3 regions of the Kitasatospora sp. NPDC057692 genome follow, and region 1 is predicted to be linked to each of the others. Evidence: riboswitches for the same ligand, from Rfam matches in the RefSeq annotation. Region 1 holds a riboswitch; each other region holds the start of a gene.
The links. A riboswitch is a leader RNA that binds a small molecule or an ion and turns the genes downstream of it on or off. The one in region 1 is predicted to bind cobalamin.
Positions count from the first base shown of each region.

Region 2: linked by a shared signal. The riboswitch ahead of ACFVFS_RS23625 (hypothetical protein) and the one ahead of ACFVFS_RS09225 (cobalamin biosynthesis protein) in region 1 are both predicted to bind cobalamin.
Region 3: linked by a shared signal. The riboswitch ahead of ACFVFS_RS18905 (ABC transporter substrate-binding protein) and the one ahead of ACFVFS_RS09225 (cobalamin biosynthesis protein) in region 1 are both predicted to bind cobalamin.

Region 1 covers NZ_JBHVIV010000011.1:8,640-11,906, forward strand. Annotated here, with positions in the region: gene ACFVFS_RS09220 (alpha/beta hydrolase family protein) at 308-1,423, opposite strand; cobalamin riboswitch at 1,643-1,803, shown strand; gene ACFVFS_RS09225 (cobalamin biosynthesis protein) at 1,856-2,842, shown strand; gene ACFVFS_RS09230 (cobyric acid synthase) at 2,839-3,267, shown strand, end outside.
Region 2 covers NZ_JBHVIV010000044.1:25,624-28,890, forward strand. Annotated here, with positions in the region: gene ACFVFS_RS23620 (ferric reductase-like transmembrane domain-containing protein) at 183-1,169, opposite strand; cobalamin riboswitch at 1,451-1,608, shown strand; gene ACFVFS_RS23625 (hypothetical protein) at 1,833-2,732, shown strand; gene ACFVFS_RS23630 (cysteine synthase family protein) at 2,729-3,267, shown strand, end outside.
Region 3 covers NZ_JBHVIV010000030.1:41,602-44,868, forward strand. Annotated here, with positions in the region: gene ACFVFS_RS18900 (FecCD family ABC transporter permease) at 1-396, opposite strand, end outside; gene ACFVFS_RS18905 (ABC transporter substrate-binding protein) at 393-1,262, opposite strand; cobalamin riboswitch at 1,459-1,664, opposite strand; gene ACFVFS_RS18910 (Rieske 2Fe-2S domain-containing protein) at 2,221-3,267, shown strand, end outside.

The sequences.
Region 1 (3,267 bases):
CCCGGCCTCGCGCCGGCGGGGCGGTGGGCCGTTCCGGGGAGACGGGTCACCGTCGCACCGGTACCGATCGTCGGCGGGAGCGGGGCATCACGGTCGCGCGGATTCCGAGACGTCACGTCGAGCAGTCTTCCCCTTGTACCGGCCATCTGTCACATCCGGTTGTCCGCGCGGGGCGGGAGGGGGGCGTGGGGGCTCGACAAGATCGGGCAACAGAGGCCAAACCGACTGGCTTGATCTCTATGGCGAGTCCATGCCAGACGGAACCGGTGTGCCGCGGAATTCCGCGCGAGGGGGGGCTGGAAGGCGATCAGCAGAACGGAGTGAGCCAGCGGCGGAGGGTCTCGGCGTAGCGGTCCGGGGCGGTGTTCCACAGGGCCGCGTGGTCACCGCCGGGGAAGGCCTGGAGGTTGACGACGTCCGGGCGGCGGTCGGCGAGGCGCCGGGCGGCGGCGAACGGGGCCACCGGGTCGTCGGGCCCGTGCAGCACCAGGGTGGGCACCCGCAGGTCGGTGCCCTCGGCGAGGCGGGCGAAGTCGGCCAGATCCACGCCGGTGCGGCCCTGGGCGGCGAGCGCGCCGAGTTCGGCGCTCGCGCCCCGGAAGCCGGACCGGGCGGCGCCCCGGCGGGCGGTGGCCGGCCAGTCCAGCACCGGGGAGTCCAGGACCAGACTGCTGATCGAGGAGGCGAGGTCCGAGCGGGCGGCGGTGTGCAGGGCCATCGTGGCGCCGAGCGACCACCCGTAGAGGACGACCCGGCCCGCGCCGCCCTCCAGGGCGGTGCGCACCGCGGCCTCGACGTCCCGCCACTCCGTCTCGCCGAAGTGGCCGAGGCCGTCCGGGGACGGGGGCGCGCCGGCGTCCCCGCGGTAGGTGACGGCGAGCGCGGGCAGGCCGAGGCGCCGCAGCTCGGGAAGGACCGGCAGGACCTGCCCGCGGTCGGCGTCGGGCCCGTGCACCAGGACCACCCAGGTGCCGCGCTTGCCGTCCAGCCGCCAGGCGGGCATCGCGCCCAGCTCGCCCTCGACGGCCGTCTCGGCGAACGGCAGGCCGAGCGCCGAGGCCGGGTCGCCGAGGTGCACCCGGGGGGTGAAGCGGACCTCGGTCCCGGGGGTGAGGGTGCCGCGGTCGGCGCGCACCAGGCGGCGGGTGACGCCCTGGTCGTCGCGGCGCAGGACCTCCTCGACCACCGCGTGGCCGTCCTCGCCCCACTCGACGGCCCAGCGGCCCGGGCGCTCGCTCACCGCGGTGCGGGTGAAGGCGACCTGCCCCGCGCCGAGGCCGCGGACGACGACCGGGCCGGTCCAGTCGCGGGCGTCCCCGGTCGGACGGACCATCCGCTCGGACGCCTTGCGGCCGATCAGCAGGACGGCGGCCCCGGTGCCGACGGCGGCGGCCGCCACGGTGGCCGCGATTCCCCAACGCATACTCGCTCCCCGGTGCTCGGTCTCTGGCTGCTTCGGGGTCTGGCCGCTCGGTGTTCCGGACCCACCCCTCAGTCCACTCGCGCGGACGGGGGGAAGCCAGTAGGACACGGCCGTACGGGTTGTTCCGGGAGGAAGGTCACACCGGCGGGACGGGACGGCGCGGCATGTGACCAACGCCCCGGACGGCGTCGGTTGACTCCCGGTTCGGGCCCGTGATGGGATCCTTCAGCCATACGGAGGCATGCAGAGGAAGCCGGTGCGAGTCCGGCGCGGTCCCGCCACTGTCACCGGGGAGCACGACCGGAACACGCCACGGCGGGCCGTCAGAAGCCGCTGGAAGGCCCGGATCGCGCGTCCGACCCGGAAGCCAGGAGACTCTCGCCCCCCGTTCGTCGATCCAGGGCGCGGACCCTGAGTGAGGACACGCACGCGATGCTGCGCCCTGCCGTGCGCCCGCCGAGCCGGGCCGTCGCCTTCGGCGCGGGCGCCGTCGCCGGCTACCTGGCCGACGCCCGCTTCGGCGACCCGCGCCGCGGCCACCCGGTGGCCGGCTTCGGCTCCGCCGCCGCCCGGCTGGAGCGCCTGCTGTGGCGCGACCACCGCGCCGCCGGCGCCGCCTTCACCGCCCTCGCCGTGGGCACCGTCGCGGCCGGCGCGCTGGCCGCCGACCGGCTGCTGGCCCGCCGTCCGCTCGGCCGGGCCGCCCTCGCCGCCGCCGCGACCTGGACGGTGCTCGGCGGCACCTCGCTGACCCGGGAGGCCCGCACCATCGGCGGTTCGCTCGCGGCGGGCGATCTGACGGCGGCCCGGGAACGGCTGCCGCACCTGTGCGGACGCGACCCGAGCGCGCTGGACGAGCGGCAGCTGGCCCGCGCCGTCGTCGAGTCGGTGGCCGAGAACACCGCCGACGCCGTGGTCAACGCCCTGGTCTGGGGCGGCCTGGCGGGCACGCCCGGCCTGCTGGCGTTCCGCGCGGTGAACACCCTGGACGCGATGGTCGGTCACCGCTCGCCCCGCTACGCCCGGTTCGGCTGGGCCTCGGCGCGGCTGGACGACGTCGCGGGCTGGCCGGGCGCGCGGCTGACCGCGCTGCTGACGGTGGCCGCCGCCGCCGAGCCGCGCACCGCCTGGCGGATCTGGCGCCGCGACGGCTCCGCCCACCCCAGCCCGAACGCCGGCCAGGCCGAGTCGGCCTTCGCGGGCGCGGTGGGCGTGCGGCTCGGCGGGACGCTGCGGTACGGCGAGCGGGTGGAGCACCGGCCCGAGCTGGGCGGGGAGCTGCGACCGGTGCGCGTGGACGACATCGAGCGGGCCTGTGTGCTCTCCCGGCGGGTGAGCGCGCTGGCCCTGGGTACGACGGTCGCCGGGCACCTGCTGCTCCGGGCGGCCCTGGTGAGGAAGCGGAGGAGTGGGTCATGAGCAAGGCGCTGCTGGTCGCCGGGACGACCTCGGACGCCGGCAAGAGCGTGGTCACCGCGGGCATCTGCCGCTGGCTGGCCCGGCAGGGTGTCGCGGTCGCGCCGTTCAAGGCGCAGAACATGTCGCTGAACTCCTTCGTCACCGCCGACGGCGCCGAGATCGGCCGCGCGCAGGCGATGCAGGCGCAGGCCGCCCGGGTGGAGCCGGAGGCGGCGATGAACCCGGTGCTGCTCAAGCCCGGCGCGGACGGCCGCAGCCAGGTGGTGCTGCTGGGCCGCCCGGTCGCCGAGGTCGGCGCGCTGGACTACCGCGAGCGCAAGCCGGTGCTGCTGGAACGCGCCCTGGAGTGCCTGGCGGACCTGCGCGGCCGCTTCGACGTGGTGGTCTGCGAGGGCGCGGGATCGCCCGCCGAGATCAACCTGCGC
Region 2 (3,267 bases), on a different contig from region 1:
GCTGCGCTCCTCCGCGACCCGGCCGGTTGCGGTCCGACCGGCAGCGGCCGGCGCTCCCTCTCCGCCGTCACCGTCTGCCGCGCCGTCGCCGGGGGCCGTGCCACCGGTACCGGCGCGGGGCCCGCCGACCCCGCCCCGGACCGGCCTCCCGTCCGGACGGCGGCACCCGCCCGGGCGGCGGCTCACCCGGTGCCGGCGGTCTGCCCGTTCGAGGCCGGCGGTGCCGGCGGACGCGCCCGCCCGCCGTCGTGACCGGACGCCGCCACCGCGATCAGGCCGACCACCACGGCCGCCACCGCCACCCGTCCGAGCGCCCGCACCGCCCAGCCCGGCAGCGACCGGGCCCCGTCCCGGCCCGGCGCACCCAGCCGCTCGGCCCGCCGGGCCGGTCGCAGCAGCCGGGCCAACAGCAGGACGGCGAGCGGGACTTGCAGCAGCCACAGGACCGTGCGCGGCCACTCGCCGAACCACACGTTGGTCCCGTAGAGCAGGGTGTGCCAGACGCTCAGCACGTAGACCACGACCACGAAGCGGTGCAGCCGGCGCCAGGTGTTCGGCCCGATCCGGTGCCGCACGTAGAACAGCAGGCCGAGCGGCACGGCCAGGTAGAGCGCGCCCTGCCCGAGCGGGATGGCGGTCCGGCCGGTGCCGGAGTCGTACCAGCCGGGCACGAAGCTGTCGGCGAACCCCGACCAGAGCCGGTCGCCCCACGCCGACTCGGCCTCGTAGCGCACGAGTTCGGCGGCGAACAGCAGCGCGTGCGCGAACATCAGGGCCGTCGTGGTCAGGCTCGTCGTGCGGTGCCAGCGCTCCAGGGTCTGCCGGGCGACCGGCAGCCGGCCGGGCCGCGGACCGGACAGCAGCAGCCCGAGCACCACCGTCCCCCAGGCCCACAGCAGCCCCGACCAGCCGAACGCCTGGCTCAGCAGGTACATCCAGTACGTGCGCGCGTCGTCCATGAACGGCATGATCGCCACCGTCGCCGAGGTGCCCGCGTCCATCCGGACGTACAGCAGCACGAACACCGCCGCGGTGACGCCGACCGCCGCGCTCGCGTCGGGCAGCGCGGCCCGCAGGTCGGCGCGGAGGGCGACGCGTTCGGCGGGCCGCCTCCCGGCGGCGGGCGGGGCGTCCGGACCGTCGTCCCCCGGCGTCGTCTCAGGCAGCATCGTGGACCTTCCGGAACGGCGGCACACCGGTGGCGGTGCGCGGCGGGCGGTGGGACGCACCAGTGTGGCCGAGGGGCGCAGCCTTGCCGAGCCCGTATCCGGCCAGAGTGGCTCGTGGACCGAGGCCCTTCCGGTGCCGCGCCCCGACGGCCCGGCCCGCGGACCGATCGCATTCGGACAACCGTCGGCACGCGCCCTGCCACCGGAGCGCGAGCCCCCGTATGCTCATGTCCGCAGCCGGTTCGCGCCTCCCGACCGACCGGACTTCGGCGGCGCGACGCAAGAGGGAACCCGGTGGGAAACCGGGACTGTCCCGCAGCGGTGAGTGGGAACGAAAGCCGTCAACAGCACTGGGCCCGGCTCCGCGCCGGCCCGGGAAGCGACGGCCGGTAGGTGTGCGCCGATCCCTCGGCGCACCGGCCCGCGAGTCCGAAGACCTGCCGCTGCGCCCGCACCCCCACGTGCGGGCTGTACACGGTGACCTCGTGGACTGGGTCGGCGGTACGGACGGCTGCGCGGCGTGCGACGACACGCCGTGTCCTCCTCCTCCGGGTCATGACGCGGGGCTCGGAACGAGGAGGAGGACGTGTCCGTGACCGCGCGATTCCCGCCCGCCCGCACCGGGCGCCCACCGGCCCGCCCCCAGCGGGCCCGGGCGGCGCGATGGTGACCCCCACCGGAGGGGCCCGGCCCGCCCCGCCGCCGGGCGGCACGCTCTCCGGTGTCTGCCACGGCACCCTGGGCGAGCTCTACCAGGGACCGCTGCGCGCCGGTTCCCGCCCCGACATCGCGGTGGTGTCGTTCCCCGTCGACCGCCACTCCTGGGTGCACTTCACCCCGGGGACGGAGCCGCCGGACCCGCTGCCGCTCGGGGCGAAGGCCGCGACGGCGGCCCGGCTGTTCCTGGAGCGCTTCGGGCTGACCCTGCCGCCGGGCCGCTGGTGTGTGCACTCCGAGCTCACCGTCGGTGTGGGCATGGCGAGTTCGACCGCCGACATCGTGGCGACGCTGCGCTGCCTGTTCCGGATCTTCGCGCTGCCGTACGACACCGGGGTGGTGCTGGCCGTGCTGCGCGAGATCGAACGGGCCGACAGCGTCTTCCTCGACGAGTTCGCCCTGCACCTGAGCGGCCGGCACCGGGTGGTGCGGCGGCTGGGCACCGGCATCGGCTTCCACACCGCGTACATCACCGAGCCCGGGACGGTGGACACCGCCGCCGTCACCGACCTGCTGCTCGGGCACTACCGGCGGCACGGCGAGGAGTACCGGCGCTGCCTGGCCGACCTGTTGAAGGGCTTCGCCGCGGGCGACCCGGCCGCCGTCGCGCGGACGGCCACGGCCAGCGCCGCGCTCTCCCAACAGGTGCTCCCCAAAGCGACGTTCGACGCGCTGCTCGCCCACCGCGAGGAGTTCGGCGCCGACGGGATCTTCGTCGCCCACACCGGCTGCCTGATCGGCTACCTGCTTCCCGGACGCCCCGACGCCGCGCTCAAGTCGGACCTGTCCGCGTTCTTCCACTCGCTCGGCCACCAGTGTTCCTTCGCCCAAGGAGGCTACAGGTGATCCACCCCCACATCGCCGACGCCCTGAAGGTCCCCGATCTCGTCCGGCTCACCGACGGCCTCGTGCTGGTCCGGTTCGAGTCGATGAAGATCTACTCGGCGCTCGCCGCCGTCCGCCACCTGCTGGAGCGCGGCACCGTCCGCCCGGGGCAGACCCTGGTGGACAGCTCCAGCGGCATCTACGCCTACGCGCTGGCGCTCGCCTGCCACCGGCACCGCATGCGCTGCCACATCGTCGCGTCCACCACCGTCGACGCCACCACCCGCGCCCAGCTGGAGATCCTCGGCGCCACCGTGGAGCAGGTCGTGCCGTCCCGCGACCTCAAGCTGGACCAGGAGCTGCGGGTGCGGCGGGTGCGCGAGCTGCTCGCCGAACACCCGGACTGGCACTGGATGCGGCAGTACCACGACGACGTCCACTACCTCGGCTACCACGAGGTCGCCGACCGGATCACCGCCGCCTTCCCCGGCGCCGCGCTGACCGTGGTCGGCGGCGTCGGCTCCGGCGCCTCGACCGGAGGGGTGGCGACCCGGCT
Region 3 (3,267 bases), on a different contig from region 1:
GCCGGACACGCCGACGCCGAGGACGATCACGGTGACGGCGCCGGCGGCGGCCCCGTCCGAGATCCCGAGCAGGAAGGGGTCGGCCAGGTCGTTGCCGGTCAGGGTCTGCAGCACGGCGCCGCAGACCGCGAGGCCGGCGCCGGTGGCAGCCGCTCCCAGCACCCGGGGCAGCCGCAACTGCCAGACGATCTGGTCGTCCAGCAGCGTCACCTGCGGGTCGCCCAGCCCGAGACGGCGCACCACGACCTCGACCACCGTCCGGACCGGCTCGTGCTGCGAGCCCACGGCCAGACCGAGGAGCACGGTGGTCAGGAGCAGGGCCCCGGCGACGGCCAGAGCCCCCGCCGTGCGGCCCGGACCAGCGGGCCGCACGGCGGGGCGCGGTGCGGCGGTCATGAACCCTGGCGCAGTCGGCCCAGTTCCGCCGACACCCGGGCGGCGCCGTCGGCGAGCAGCACACCGGGGGTCGACTCCGAGAACGGCACCACCACGAAGGCCTTGCGCTGCACGGCGGTGAGCCTGCTCAGCACCGGGTCGCCCTGCAGGTAGTCGATCTTGGACTGGGCGGTGTCCCAGTCGGCGTCGGCCAGCACGATGGCGTCCGGGTCCGCGGCGACGACCTTCTCCCAGCTCACGTTCTGCCAGGCGCCGGGGAGGTCCGCGAAGACGTTGCGGGCACCCACGGCGTCGAGCACGAGCTGAGGCCCGCCGTGGCCGGCGCCGACGTACGGCGCCTTGGTGTCCGAGTCGAACCACAGGACCTTCAGGTCCTTGCCCGTTGCCGTCGCCGTGAACCCCGCCAGTTGGTCCTCCTGCTGCCGCTGAATCGCGGCGGCCCGTTCCGGTACGCCGAACACCTTGGCGACGTCGTTCAGTTCGCCCCACATCGCCTGCCACGTGGTCGGCGGTACCTGACTCTTGTCCGAGCAGCCGAATGGGGACAGGTAGGACGCGATGCCCTGGCCACGCAGTTCCTCCCGGGTGCCCGCGACCTTCTCGGAGTACGCGCTGGAGTAGGAGGCGTAGAGGAAGTCGGGACGGGCCGTGAGGAGCTTCTCCTTCGTCGGGTACTCCTTGGAGAGCACCGGGACGGAGTCGTAGGCCGCCTTCCACTTCTCCGGGACGGCGTTGTCGAGATAGGCCGTGCCGGCCATCCGGGACTCCAGGCCGAGGGCCAGGGCCACCTCGGTGGCACCCTGGTTGAGCGTCACCATCCGCTCGGGCGGCGCGCCGACCGTCACGGTGGTCCCGCAGTTGGCCACACCGAGCGGCTCGGCACTTCCGGCCTTCGCGGTGGGCGCGACGGGCGCGGGGGCGCCCGTGCAAGCGCCGAGCGCGCCGGTGAACAGGACGGCCGCGAACGCCCGCCCGGCACGTACCGGACCTGCGGGACGCGCGGAACGTGTGGATCGAAACGGGTACGGCAAAGCGCTGGGCACGTGTTCTCCAAAACCCTCGTGGAACATGTCGCGCCGTGGCCGGTCTCCTGGCTTCCGCATCGACGCACCGCAGCCGACCTTCCCGGGCGGCTCTTCGAGCCGGCCCAGTGGCCCTGACCGCTGGGGAAGCCGGTCAGCGAGGGCCGCGGCACTCCGCGGCAACAGTGGCGAGGGCCGCACCGGACTCAGACCGGTTTCCCGAACACCATGGCGATTGCAAGGTATCAGGCGTGTTCAGGTCGGTGTTGGTCGGCACCTGGGCGGATCGTTGGTACCGGGCGAGTACAGGGCCCACCTCTTCGCACCGTCCGGCCCCTGCAAGCGGGCGGCCCACCGGCCCGGGCCGAGCAGGCGCCATCCGGTGCAGACGACCGGCCGCCACCGGCCGCCGCGGCGTGCCCACACCGCCCGGCAGGTCCGGTCGGACCGTGCGCTGGGGCGGCAGTCCGGCCGACTGCGGACAGAGGACCTGGGCGTCCTTCCAGTCCGTCGCCCAGATCGGAACCGGCGAGGCCAGGGGTCTGAAGCCGGTCCGGAACCCGATGGAGGCCGGCTACCGGGCTGACACCACCCGGAGAAGGTGCGGCGCCGCCGCGTCACCTGCGAACCGGGCCTGATCACCGTGGCGATCAGCCCGGTCCTCCCGGCCCGGTGCCCGCGTGAAGGGGCGCTGGAGCCGAGGTTCCGTCGAGGCCGGACCGTCGGCGGCGCGGGTGATCGTGGCAGGTGTCGCGTTCGACATGGCTCGGCGGTGAACGTTTGTCTACCTACCGTGTGCCCTATGACAACCTCGGACGACGTTCCCCAGGCCATCGCCCCACGGCCCGCCCGCCCACCGCGCGCAGCGCCCGTCGGTGACGGGCCCGCGCTTCCGACGCCCAGCGGCTGGTTCTGCCTCGCCCTTTCCCGCGAACTGCGCCCGGGCGCCGTGCTGACCCGGCGATTCGCGACCGAGGACGTCGTCCTCTACCGCACCCGCCGCGGCGAGGTCCGCGCCACCCGCCCCTACTGCCCTCACATGGGTGCTCACCTCGGCTTCGGCGGCACGGTCGAGGGCGACACGCTGGTCTGCCCGTTCCACCGCTTCGCGTTCGGGGCCGACGGCGCCTGCGTCAGCGACCCTGACGGCGTGCCGCTGCGCACCCGGCTGGAACACCTCCCGGTCCTCGAACGCAACGGCTTCCTCCACGTCTGGCACGGCCACGACGACGCCCCGCCGAGCTGGGAGCTGCCCGCCCTGCCCGGCCCGGAGGTGCGGCCCACGGCGCACTGGGCGGTCGAGGTGGACACCCACCCGCAGGAGGTGATGGAGAACGTCGCCGACTACCGGCACCTCGGCACGCTCCACCGGCTGATGGTGCGCCAGGTGACACCGCCGGCCCCGGAAGGGCCGTACCTGCGGACGAACCTGCGCTCCACCGCGGGCCGGATCCCGGTCTTCGGCGGGCTCTCCTGGGAGAAGTCGACGCTGATGGCGGGGCTCGGGTGGACGCTCACCCAGCTCGAACTGCCGCGCTTCGGCCTGGCCGTCCACCTCTGGGGCCTGCCCACCCCGACCGGCCCCTGGCGCACGGTGCTGCGGGTCGCGGCGGCCTGCGAGGTCACCGACCCGGGCCGGGTACCGGGTCTGGATCTCCCGGCCGCCCGCGCGGCACTGACCAGGGCCGTCGCCCGCTCCACGCTGCGGATGACGGCCAGGGTCATCCTCCAGGACGTCCCGATCTGGAACCACAAGCGCTACGAGCCCCGGCCCCGGCTCGCCGCCGGCGACCAGTCCGTCGGCATCTACCGGCACTGGGCCCGCCAGTTCTACCCGCCCGGCGCGAAC